4 regions of the Paenarthrobacter sp. YAF11_1 genome follow, and region 1 is predicted to be linked to each of the others. Evidence: riboswitches for the same ligand, from Rfam matches in the RefSeq annotation. Region 1 holds a riboswitch; each other region holds the start of a gene.
The links. Region 1 has a riboswitch for cyclic di-AMP ahead of AB4Y77_RS17050 (C40 family peptidase). Riboswitches for the same ligand answer to the same signal wherever they lie in the genome.

Region 1 (2,193 bases):
GTTTCGGCCGCTGCATCAGCCAAGATCGATTTCAGCCGTGCCGCAGTAGCTACCGCAGCCGACCCCGACGGCAAGCTGAAGCAACTGCTCAGCGCGCAGTCCGCCGGCAGCATCCAGCGCGCCTCGTCCACAGGCACCATGGCCAGCCCCCTGGACACCCTGACGACGGCTTCCCCGTTCGGCTACCGCGTCAGCCCCCTCACGGGTGGTTCCGGCGACTTCCACCGCGGCCAGGACTTCGTGGCCCAGTGCGGCACCGCCGTCCATGCCGCGGCCAGTGGCAAGGTCACCTTTGCCGGATGGCACGAGTACGGCGGAGGCAACCGCGTTGTGGTAGACCACGGCAACGGCCTGGAGACCACGTACAACCACCTGTCGTCCTTCACCGTTAAAGTAGGCCAGACGGTAAGCCGCGGCGACACTGTGGCGCTGAGCGGCACCACGGGCGCCTCCACAGGCTGCCACCTCCACTTTGAAGTACAGGTCAACGGTGAAGTCGTTGACCCCATGGGCTGGCTCTAAGTACAGTTGATGGTTGTCTCTCGCATTCGTGACACACCCCGTGACCTGAATGTGACATTCGCGTTCAACTGTTGTACCGTACAAAGCGCATCGGCTTTTTAGGGGGCCGGTGCACTTGAGTGGATTGCCTAGCTCTGCCACCACTCGAGGTCCGTTCGCATAAATCGTCTGGCAGGGGCGGGGGAACCACTTCTGGTCTTCGCAAGAAGGCCTTGGGGTTAAGTCGCAAAGCTTCCTTGAAGCAGCGTGGCCGGATGACTCCCATCCGAATCCGACAGCTCACCTCGCAGGCATTGGGAGAGGCTACCTACGTGTCATCACGCACTACCCCTGCGCGCCACCGCGCTGAATCGGTTCGCACGAACCCCTTGAACACGCTTTCCAAGGCTGTTTCATCCAACGCCGGTACCGTTGGCCGTCAGGCCGTCGTCCTGGCAGCAGCCTCAGGCCTCGTCCTCAGTGTCGGTCTTCCGGCCCAGGCAGCGGACACCGACGTTTCCAAGTCGGAAGCCTCCAGCACCCAGCAGATGGTCACCACTGCGGTAGTCACCGCAGAGCCCACCGCCACTGTTTCCTTCGAAAGCCCTGTAGTGGCCACCAAGGAAGCTCCCAAGGTTGTCCAGCGCGCTTCGCAGACCACCCAGCGGACCGCGGCCAATGGCAACCAGACCACCGCAGGCGCTGTGACCGCGAAGTCGTCCGAAGCCAAGGACGCTGCTTCCAGCGCTGCCGCTTCCGGCCTCGCCGCGATCGCCTACACCGGCATCGGCCACCCGTACGTTTGGGGCGGCACCACGCCCAACGGATGGGACTGCTCCGGCTTCACCCAGTGGGTCTACGCCCAGGCCGGCATCAGCATCCCGCGCGTCAACGCCTGGACTGCCATGAAGCCCACCAGCACTCCTGCCCCCGGTGACCTGGTCATGCAGAACGGCGGAGCACACGTAGGCATCTACGTTGGCAACGGCATGATGATCAGCGCCTTGAACCCGGGACAGGGCACGCTCCTGCACTCGGCTGCCTCCACGGGCACGTCCTCCTTCTTTACCCTCCGCTAGAAACAATCCGGTTCGGGGTTCGCCAGCATGCCCCCAAGTGCTGGCGCACCGATGAGCCGCGTGTACCCCAACTACACGCGGATACGAAAAGAGAAAACCATGACCAGTGCATCCAAGGTTGCACGGCATCGCGCTGAGGCCCCCAAGACCAGCTCGCTTGCCGTGATCGCGAAGGCCGTCAGTGAAAACGCCGGCGGCGTAGGCCGCCAGGCGGCTGTTATTGCCGCAGCTTCAGGCCTGGTCCTGACCGGCAGTGTTGCTGCCAACGCCGCCGACACCAACGTGGACCGTGAGTCCACCTCGACGTCCACCCTTGACGTCCAGTCGGTAGTCCAGGCCACCATCGCTGCGGACTCCACCGTTGCCATCTCCTACGAGCGCCCCGTGGTCACCACGGTGCAGGCTCCGGCTCCCGTAGAGAAGAAGGCTCCTGCGAAGGTAGAAACCAAGAAGACCGCAGAAAGCACGGCGACTGCCGGCAACGCCACGTTGGCCGTCAACCCCGCGGCTCCTGCGGCAAAGGCTCCGGCCGCTGCCAGTGGCCTTGGCGCTGCAATCGCCGCTGCCGCCTACGCACAGCTCGGCGTCACCCAGGACTGCACCATGCTGGTGA
Region 2 (2,193 bases), on a different contig from region 1:
GCACCTGGCTCTGAACTTTTCCGCACATAACTTAACGCCAAAGGCCGGTGCCTTCGAGGACTAATTCCTCAAAGACACCGGCCTTTGGTCTGAAGCGTGAGGCTTATGCGCCAGCGCGTACGTAGGTCAGGGGACCCGTAGCGGTCAACCAGCTGATCGGGTGGATGCCCGTCTGGTTGCCGTTGATGCCACCGCTGATGGCCTGGCCGTTGCCGATGAAGATGGCGACGTGGCCGGACTGAACGATCATGTCACCGGGCTGGGGGTCACTGACAACCTTGCCGTAGTTCATGAACTGCATGGGGCCGAGGTCACCAACGGGGATGCCTGCGGAGCCGAGCGCGCGCTCCACCATGGCGGTGCAGTCCTGCATGATGCCGATCTGGGCGTAAGCCGAGGCAACCATGGCAGCGTTGACGCCACCCACGGCCGGGGCAGCAGCGGGAGCAGGAGCAGCAGCGGCCGGAGCGGCAGCAGCAGCCTTGGCAACAGGAGCCGTTGCGGCGGCAGTGGTGACTGCTGCCTTCTTGGCGACGGGAGCCGGAGCAACCGGAGCAGGCTTCTCGATAACCGGAGCTGCTACGGAAGCAACAGCAGGGCGCTCGAAGTTGACGGTAGCCGTAGCCAGGGCGGTAACAACCTGGGTGGGAGCGTCGGCTGAAACGGTCTCAGCGACCGTGGCCGGGCTGGAATCCCGCTGAACCGGAGCTTCAGCAGCGTGAGCTGCAATGGAGCCGGTCAACACAAGGCCCGAGGCTGCTGCAATAACAGCTGCCTGGCGGCCAGCGCCGGAAGCGTTGCTGGCGACTGCCTTGGAGATGGAGATGAACGGATTAGGACGTACGCTGTCCGCCTTACGACGGCCGCGAAGAATGCGTGAAGACATGAAAGAGCCTCTCCCGATGCCTGCGAGGTTAGCTGTCGGATTCGGATGGGAGTCACCCGGCCACTATCCCCCGCTGTTCAGCGGAAGCTTCGTGACTTCACCCCAAGGCACGCTCGAAAGCGACCTAAAATGGGTTCCCCGTCTCTGCCGTAAGGTTTGTCTGCGAACGGATTCCGGACTGCGGCAGAGCTAGGCAATCAGGCCGGAAGTGCCCGTTACGTGGAACAGGCACAGGTACTACCGTACGCGATGATCACGCGGAAGTCACATTTAAGTAACGAGAAGCGCGCTTCCGGCGTGTCGCAGTAACCGTTTCGAGATCTTCGCAGCTACGTAGAAAACCCTGTTATTCCGCGGGAGAATCGCCATCTGAGTCGTTCGAAGCAGCGAGTTTTCTCCGCGCTGTAACAGCCAGAAAAATAACGAGACCGACAGCAACAACCGCCAAGCCCACAATGCTCCACGGGAAGGGCTGGGAGGCATCCGCGGCTGGCTCGCTGTTACCGGTTCCCGGCGCCCCGGTCCCCGCCGTCGGTACTGCTGCTGAAGGTGCTGAAGCGGACGGCGAGACTGCCGCCGAGCCGTTGGCCGCCGTCGCGCTTCCTACGGTGGCCGTGAAGGTAAAGGTGCCCTCAATGGGGTGGGAATCGCTGCTGACGACGCGCCAGACCACTGTGTATTCGCCGCCCGGGGCGCCTTCGCGCAGCTTCTGGACCGCCTGGTTGTCGATGATCTCAACGGGGCCGTCGGCCCAGTTTTCGCCACCTGCCGTGACCGTCACGCCGGAACCGATGGCAAGCGGTCGGTTGTTGAACGTGATGGAGACCGACGCCGGGACCTGCGTCACGGCGGTACCGTTGGCCGGCGTCGTGGATTCAGCGACGTCGTGGGCGGACGCGGGAGCCGCAGAAAACAGCAGGGCGGACGCGAAGGCAAGAGCAGCGACGACGGCGGCCAGAAGCGGGCGGATGGTACGCATGGGGCGGTTTCTCCTAGTGTTGGCTTCCTTACAGACTAGGCGAATCGTCCGGAGGGCCCGTACCGGACCGCTTAGGATTTGAGAGCACACTCCCCTCAATCCCCGGAGTCCTTCATGCTTAAACAAGGTTCTGCCGTAGACCGCTACTTCAAAATTACTGAACGTGGATCCACGTACTCGAGGGAAATTCGTGGCGGCTTCGCAACGTTCTTCGCCATGAGCTACATCGTGGTGCTGAACCCGCTGATTCTTTCCGGGGCGGATTCCAGTGGGGCCTCCCTCGGTTTCACGGCCGTCGCAGCCACCACGGCCTTCGTGGCGGGAATCC
Region 3 (2,193 bases), on a different contig from region 1:
CGGTGCGCTCGTGCTTGGTCTTGAACATCACGCGCTTGTTGGGTAAATACATCCCGTCCAAGGGCTTGGACATCACCCCGTCCAGACCTGCGCCCTCCAACTGCACGAACCATTCCTGCGCGCGCTCCAGGGCCGTGACCGCGGGCGTGACGTACACGGGAGGCTCCGCCTTGGCCAGCGCACGCTCCAAAATGGCGCGGCGTTCGGAGAACGGCCTGCCCATGAGGTCGTCGTCGCCGAGGGCGAGGATGTCGAACGCGATCATGGACGCCGGGGTCTTCTCGGCGAGCATCCTCACCCGGCTGTCGGCCGGGTGGATCCGCTGCTGAAGCACCTCGAATTCGAGCCGATTGCCCTCGATCAGGACAATCTCGCCGTCGATCACGCATTTGTCCGGAAGGTTCTTCCGCAGCGCCTCCACCAGTTCGGGGAAGTAGCGGGTCATGGGCTTCTCATTGCGGCTCCCCAGGATGATCTCATCCCCGTCTTTGAAGACGATGGTCCGGAATCCGTCCCACTTGGGCTCGTAGTGCCCAACATCGGGGATGGTGGGGACGGACTTGGCGAGCATGGGCGAGACGGGTGGCATCACAGGCAGGTCCATAGTCAATGTCTACCTGCCGGTGCAGCGCGAAGCTAGTGTTGGGCCATGGATATCTTGCTCGCGGCGGCTGCAGTGCTCGGATTCCCGGCTCTGATGGCCGGCGTGTGGTACTGGTCATCGCGCCGGAGCAGCCAGGGCAAGGTCCGGCGTGCAGCTACCGGCGGGATGCTGGGAGTGGCGGATGAAATCTTCCGCCCGGAAACCCACCAAGCCGTGCAGATCCAGAGGATCCAGCATGAGTTGCCCGCGCCGGCACCGGCCCCGAAGCCTAAACGCTAGAACCCTCTCATCTTGGGAGGCCTACCGTCCGTTATATTAATGTGACTTTACTTTCCGGCTCATGTACCGTCGTAGGGCGACCCGTATCTCCGCTGGGCCGCTTCCGGAATGACGCCGAGCTCTGCCGCATTCCGGGATCCGCCAGACCCGCGGCAGAGGCGGGGGACCCAAAAGTTCCCGGACTTTCCAAAGTCCTTGGGGTGAAGCCGCTACGGCGGCCGGACGGCCTCGTCCGAACCCGACAGCTAACCTCGAAGGCGTTGAGAGGCAACCACCATGTCCCCAACCATGGATCAGCCGCGCCGCGCCGAGACTGAACGCGAGCGCACCAAGCCAACCGGACGCCGTCGGGCCCAACCCAGCGGATCCCCCATCAGCGTGCAGGCAGACACTGCTGCCGCACCCGGAACGACAAGCACGACGCCGGAGGCCGCCACTGCGGCCCTTCCCACCGTCGCGACACCCATCACGCGAGCGGCCGCGCGCGCGGCCGAGCGGGAGCGGGCAACCCTGGCTGTGATCGCGCCCGCCGCCCCGGCGTCGTCCGAGGCCGAGCCAGCTGCATCCGCAACAGGAGAGCCCTCCGAAGCTGCCGAGCCGGCAACCGCGGCCATTCCGGTCGTGGAGGCCGCACAGGCTGCAGCTCCGGCTTCCACCACGCCGGGGCCTCCTACCTCGGCCATTCCGATTGTTCAGGCGTCACGTTCCGAGCAGGAGGATTCCGAGCAGCCGACAACGCCTCAGCCTGCCGCGTCCCAACCTGCCACCGCCGCCATTCCTGTTGTGGGCGCCCGCCACGAGCCGGCTGCCGCACCCGTTTCACCGCGGGGCACATCCCCGGCGCAAGTTGCTGCGGCCGCCACAGCGTCGGCTTCACTGGCAAGCCGCAAGGACGTTCGAAAGCAGTCGGTCGCTCCCAGTTCTTCCAGGCCGGGAATGGGCGGATCGTCCCTTGGCCGGGAAACCCAGGCGGTCCTGCGTAAAGCTGCGTCTGTCAAGCACATGAGCCAGCGCATGGCCGTGGTGGCTGGCGCCCTCGGCCTGGTCCTGACAGCCGGGACCTTGGGGCAGGCCCTCGAGCTGCCGTTCTTCGGCCAGGAGACGCCTTCCCAGGAAGCCAACGCCGCCGATCGAAATTCGGGCACAGCGGCACCCGCACCCAGCGCCTCCTACTCGACGGCCTCGTCACCCTCCGCGTCAGCTGCAGCGACGTCGGCAGCCGGCCAGCCGGCCACGATTCCGGAGGCGCCCGCACCTGTGTCGCCGTCGTCCGTTCCCACCCCGAAAGTCTCCTTGGCCGACCCCGTCTG
Region 4 (2,193 bases), on a different contig from region 1:
CGCCACCGAAGCGCGCCGAGGGGAACCGTCGTGGTGGAGCGCTGGTAGATGGGTCTGTGAGCGTCATGTTTCCAGAATGGGCCCGCCGATTAAGAGGGCTTTAGGTGGAAGCTGTGATCCCACTGTGAACCATGGACGGCACCTGTGAAACGCGAAAACCGCGCCGTTTCCCGCCATCCGCTCCAGTGGGTACTGGTGCGAACGGCGGGAACCGGCGCGGTGATCAAGCAGTCTGGCTTAGTACCAGTTGTTTGCCAGGTGGAAGCCCAGGGCGGCCGACGGGGATCCGTAGCGTTCCTTGATGTAGTTCAGGCCCCACTTGATCTGGGTCTGGTAGTTGGTCTGCCAGTCAGCACCCGCAGTTGCCATTTTGGTAGCCGGCAGCGACTGGACAATACCGTAAGCGCCGCTGGAAGCGTTGGTGGCGGTGGTCTTCCAGTTGGATTCCTTCTCCCACAGGGTGTTCAGCGCAGTCATTTCGCTGGCGCTCCAGCCGTAGTTGCCAAGGATGCTGGCAGCGTAGGCCTTGGCGGCGGCGGGGTCGTCCACGGCCTTCGGGGCGGCGGCAGCAGCTGCAGCTTCGGCAGCGGCGGCGGCAGCAGCAGCGGCGTCGGCGGCTTGCTTGGCTGCAGCATCAGCGGCGGCCTTCTCCGCAGCGGCTTGGTCGGCTGCGGCCTTCTCGGCGGTTGCTTTTTCAGCAGCGGCTTGGTCCGCTGCGGCCTTCTCGGCGGCAGCCTTTTCGGCAGCGGCCTTGTCCACGGCAGCCCTGTCAGCGGCGCCCTTTGCGGCGGCTGCATCCAAGGAAGCGGAGATTTCAGCTGTCTTGTTGTTGCTAACCTGGGCATTCGCCTGGGTCTCTGCAACGCGGCTTACCTCGGGGAGGGTCAGGGCGGCGTTGGCAGCAGTACCGAGCGATGCAACGCCCAGCGCAGCGGCTACAACACCGGCAACAACCGACATGCGGTGGCCGGACTTACCCTGGCGGGCAGCGTTCTTGAGGACAGCCTGCGACTTGGTCAACGGTGCGTTGTGCTCATCGCGGTGACGCGCGGAAGGGCGCGTCTGATCATTGAATTCAGACATGTGTGATTACCTCTCAGCGCCTGCGGAGTTAGCTGTCGGGTTCGGATGAGGTCATCCGGCCGCGCATCACGCTGCGGCTTCACCCCAAGGGTCCGGCATAAATGCCTGGGCCCGGAGACTCTGGGTCCCCCGTCTCTGCCTCGGAGTAAGAACGGACTCCGGGAAGTGGCAGAGCTCGGCGCATCCCGGATGCGGGTCAGTTGGGGCGACCCACCCTTTCGACGGTACAGGAGGAATTCGCAGAAGTCACATTTAGGTAACAGAGATCACGGCGCCGGTGAGTCGCTTTGCTGACTTCGTTACATCTGTTCGTTGGCGACCGAAGGGAGTCGAAGGGCGAATTCCGTGCGCCCCGGCCGTGAGGTCACTTCCACGGTGCCGCCGTGCGCTTCCACGATGGATTCAACGATCGACAGGCCCAGTCCGGAGGTGCCCTCAGACCCCGATCTCGCGGCATCGGCGCGGGCAAAGCGGGAGAAGATCCGGCCCTGGAAATCCTCTGGAATGCCGGGCCCGTTGTCCGTCACGGTCACCACAGCGCTGCCATCGGCAGAGAGCATGACGCCGGTGACCACCGTGGTGCCGGAGTCGGTATGTTTGCGGGCATTGGAGAGAAGATTGGCAAGGACCTGGTGCAGCTGCGTAGCGTCACCCCGGACCGTGACGGGCTCATCAGGCAGTTGAAGTTGCCAGATGTGGTCCGGTGCCATGACTTTCTCATCGCTGACAGTTTCGATCACCAACTGGGTGAGGTCCACGTCCGTGACCTTGACCGGCTGGCCTTCATCCAGCCTGGCAAGGAGCAGCAGATCCTCCACCAGGGTGGTCATCCGTTCGGACTGGCTCTGGACGCGTGACAGCGACTTTCGGCCGTCATCGGTGAAGTTCTCGGTCATCCTCAGCAGCTCGGTGTAACCGCGGATGGCCGTCAGCGGCGTTCGGAGTTCGTGCGACGCGTCCGCGACGAACTGGCGCACTTTGGTCTCGCTTTCCTGGCGCGCTTCCAGGGCATTGGAGACGTTGTTCAGCATCTGGTTGAGGGCATGGCCAACGCTGCCGACTTCCGTTCCGGGATGGGCGGCCGACGGCGGTACGCGCACAGCAAGTGCC

Region 2: it holds a riboswitch for cyclic di-AMP, as region 1 does, so the genes downstream of both, AB4Y77_RS14490 (hypothetical protein) here and AB4Y77_RS17050 (C40 family peptidase) in region 1, are expected to answer to the same signal.
Region 3: it holds a riboswitch for cyclic di-AMP, as region 1 does, so the genes downstream of both, AB4Y77_RS16080 (hypothetical protein) here and AB4Y77_RS17050 (C40 family peptidase) in region 1, are expected to answer to the same signal.
Region 4: it holds a riboswitch for cyclic di-AMP, as region 1 does, so the genes downstream of both, AB4Y77_RS12470 (hypothetical protein) here and AB4Y77_RS17050 (C40 family peptidase) in region 1, are expected to answer to the same signal.

What each region holds. Positions count from the first base shown of each region.
Region 1 covers NZ_JBFRDF010000011.1:128,049-130,241, reverse strand. The annotation lists gene AB4Y77_RS17055 (M23 family metallopeptidase) at 1-522, shown strand, start outside; cyclic di-AMP (ydaO/yuaA leader) riboswitch at 669-829, shown strand; gene AB4Y77_RS17050 (C40 family peptidase) at 834-1,580, shown strand; gene AB4Y77_RS17045 (NlpC/P60 family protein) at 1,680-2,193, shown strand, end outside.
Region 2 covers NZ_JBFRDF010000008.1:224,810-227,002, reverse strand. The annotation lists gene AB4Y77_RS14490 (hypothetical protein) at 104-886, opposite strand; cyclic di-AMP (ydaO/yuaA leader) riboswitch at 890-1,058, opposite strand; gene AB4Y77_RS14485 (copper resistance CopC family protein) at 1,233-1,865, opposite strand; gene AB4Y77_RS14480 (NCS2 family permease) at 1,980-2,193, shown strand, end outside.
Region 3 covers NZ_JBFRDF010000010.1:101,313-103,505, reverse strand. The annotation lists gene AB4Y77_RS16090 (ATP-dependent DNA ligase) at 1-604, opposite strand, end outside; gene AB4Y77_RS16085 (hypothetical protein) at 650-883, shown strand; cyclic di-AMP (ydaO/yuaA leader) riboswitch at 1,013-1,157, shown strand; gene AB4Y77_RS16080 (hypothetical protein) at 1,160-2,193, shown strand, end outside.
Region 4 covers NZ_JBFRDF010000007.1:38,641-40,833, reverse strand. The annotation lists gene AB4Y77_RS12475 (dolichyl-phosphate beta-glucosyltransferase) at 1-67, opposite strand, end outside; gene AB4Y77_RS12470 (hypothetical protein) at 238-1,083, opposite strand; cyclic di-AMP (ydaO/yuaA leader) riboswitch at 1,089-1,250, opposite strand; gene AB4Y77_RS12465 (ATP-binding protein) at 1,383-2,193, opposite strand, start outside.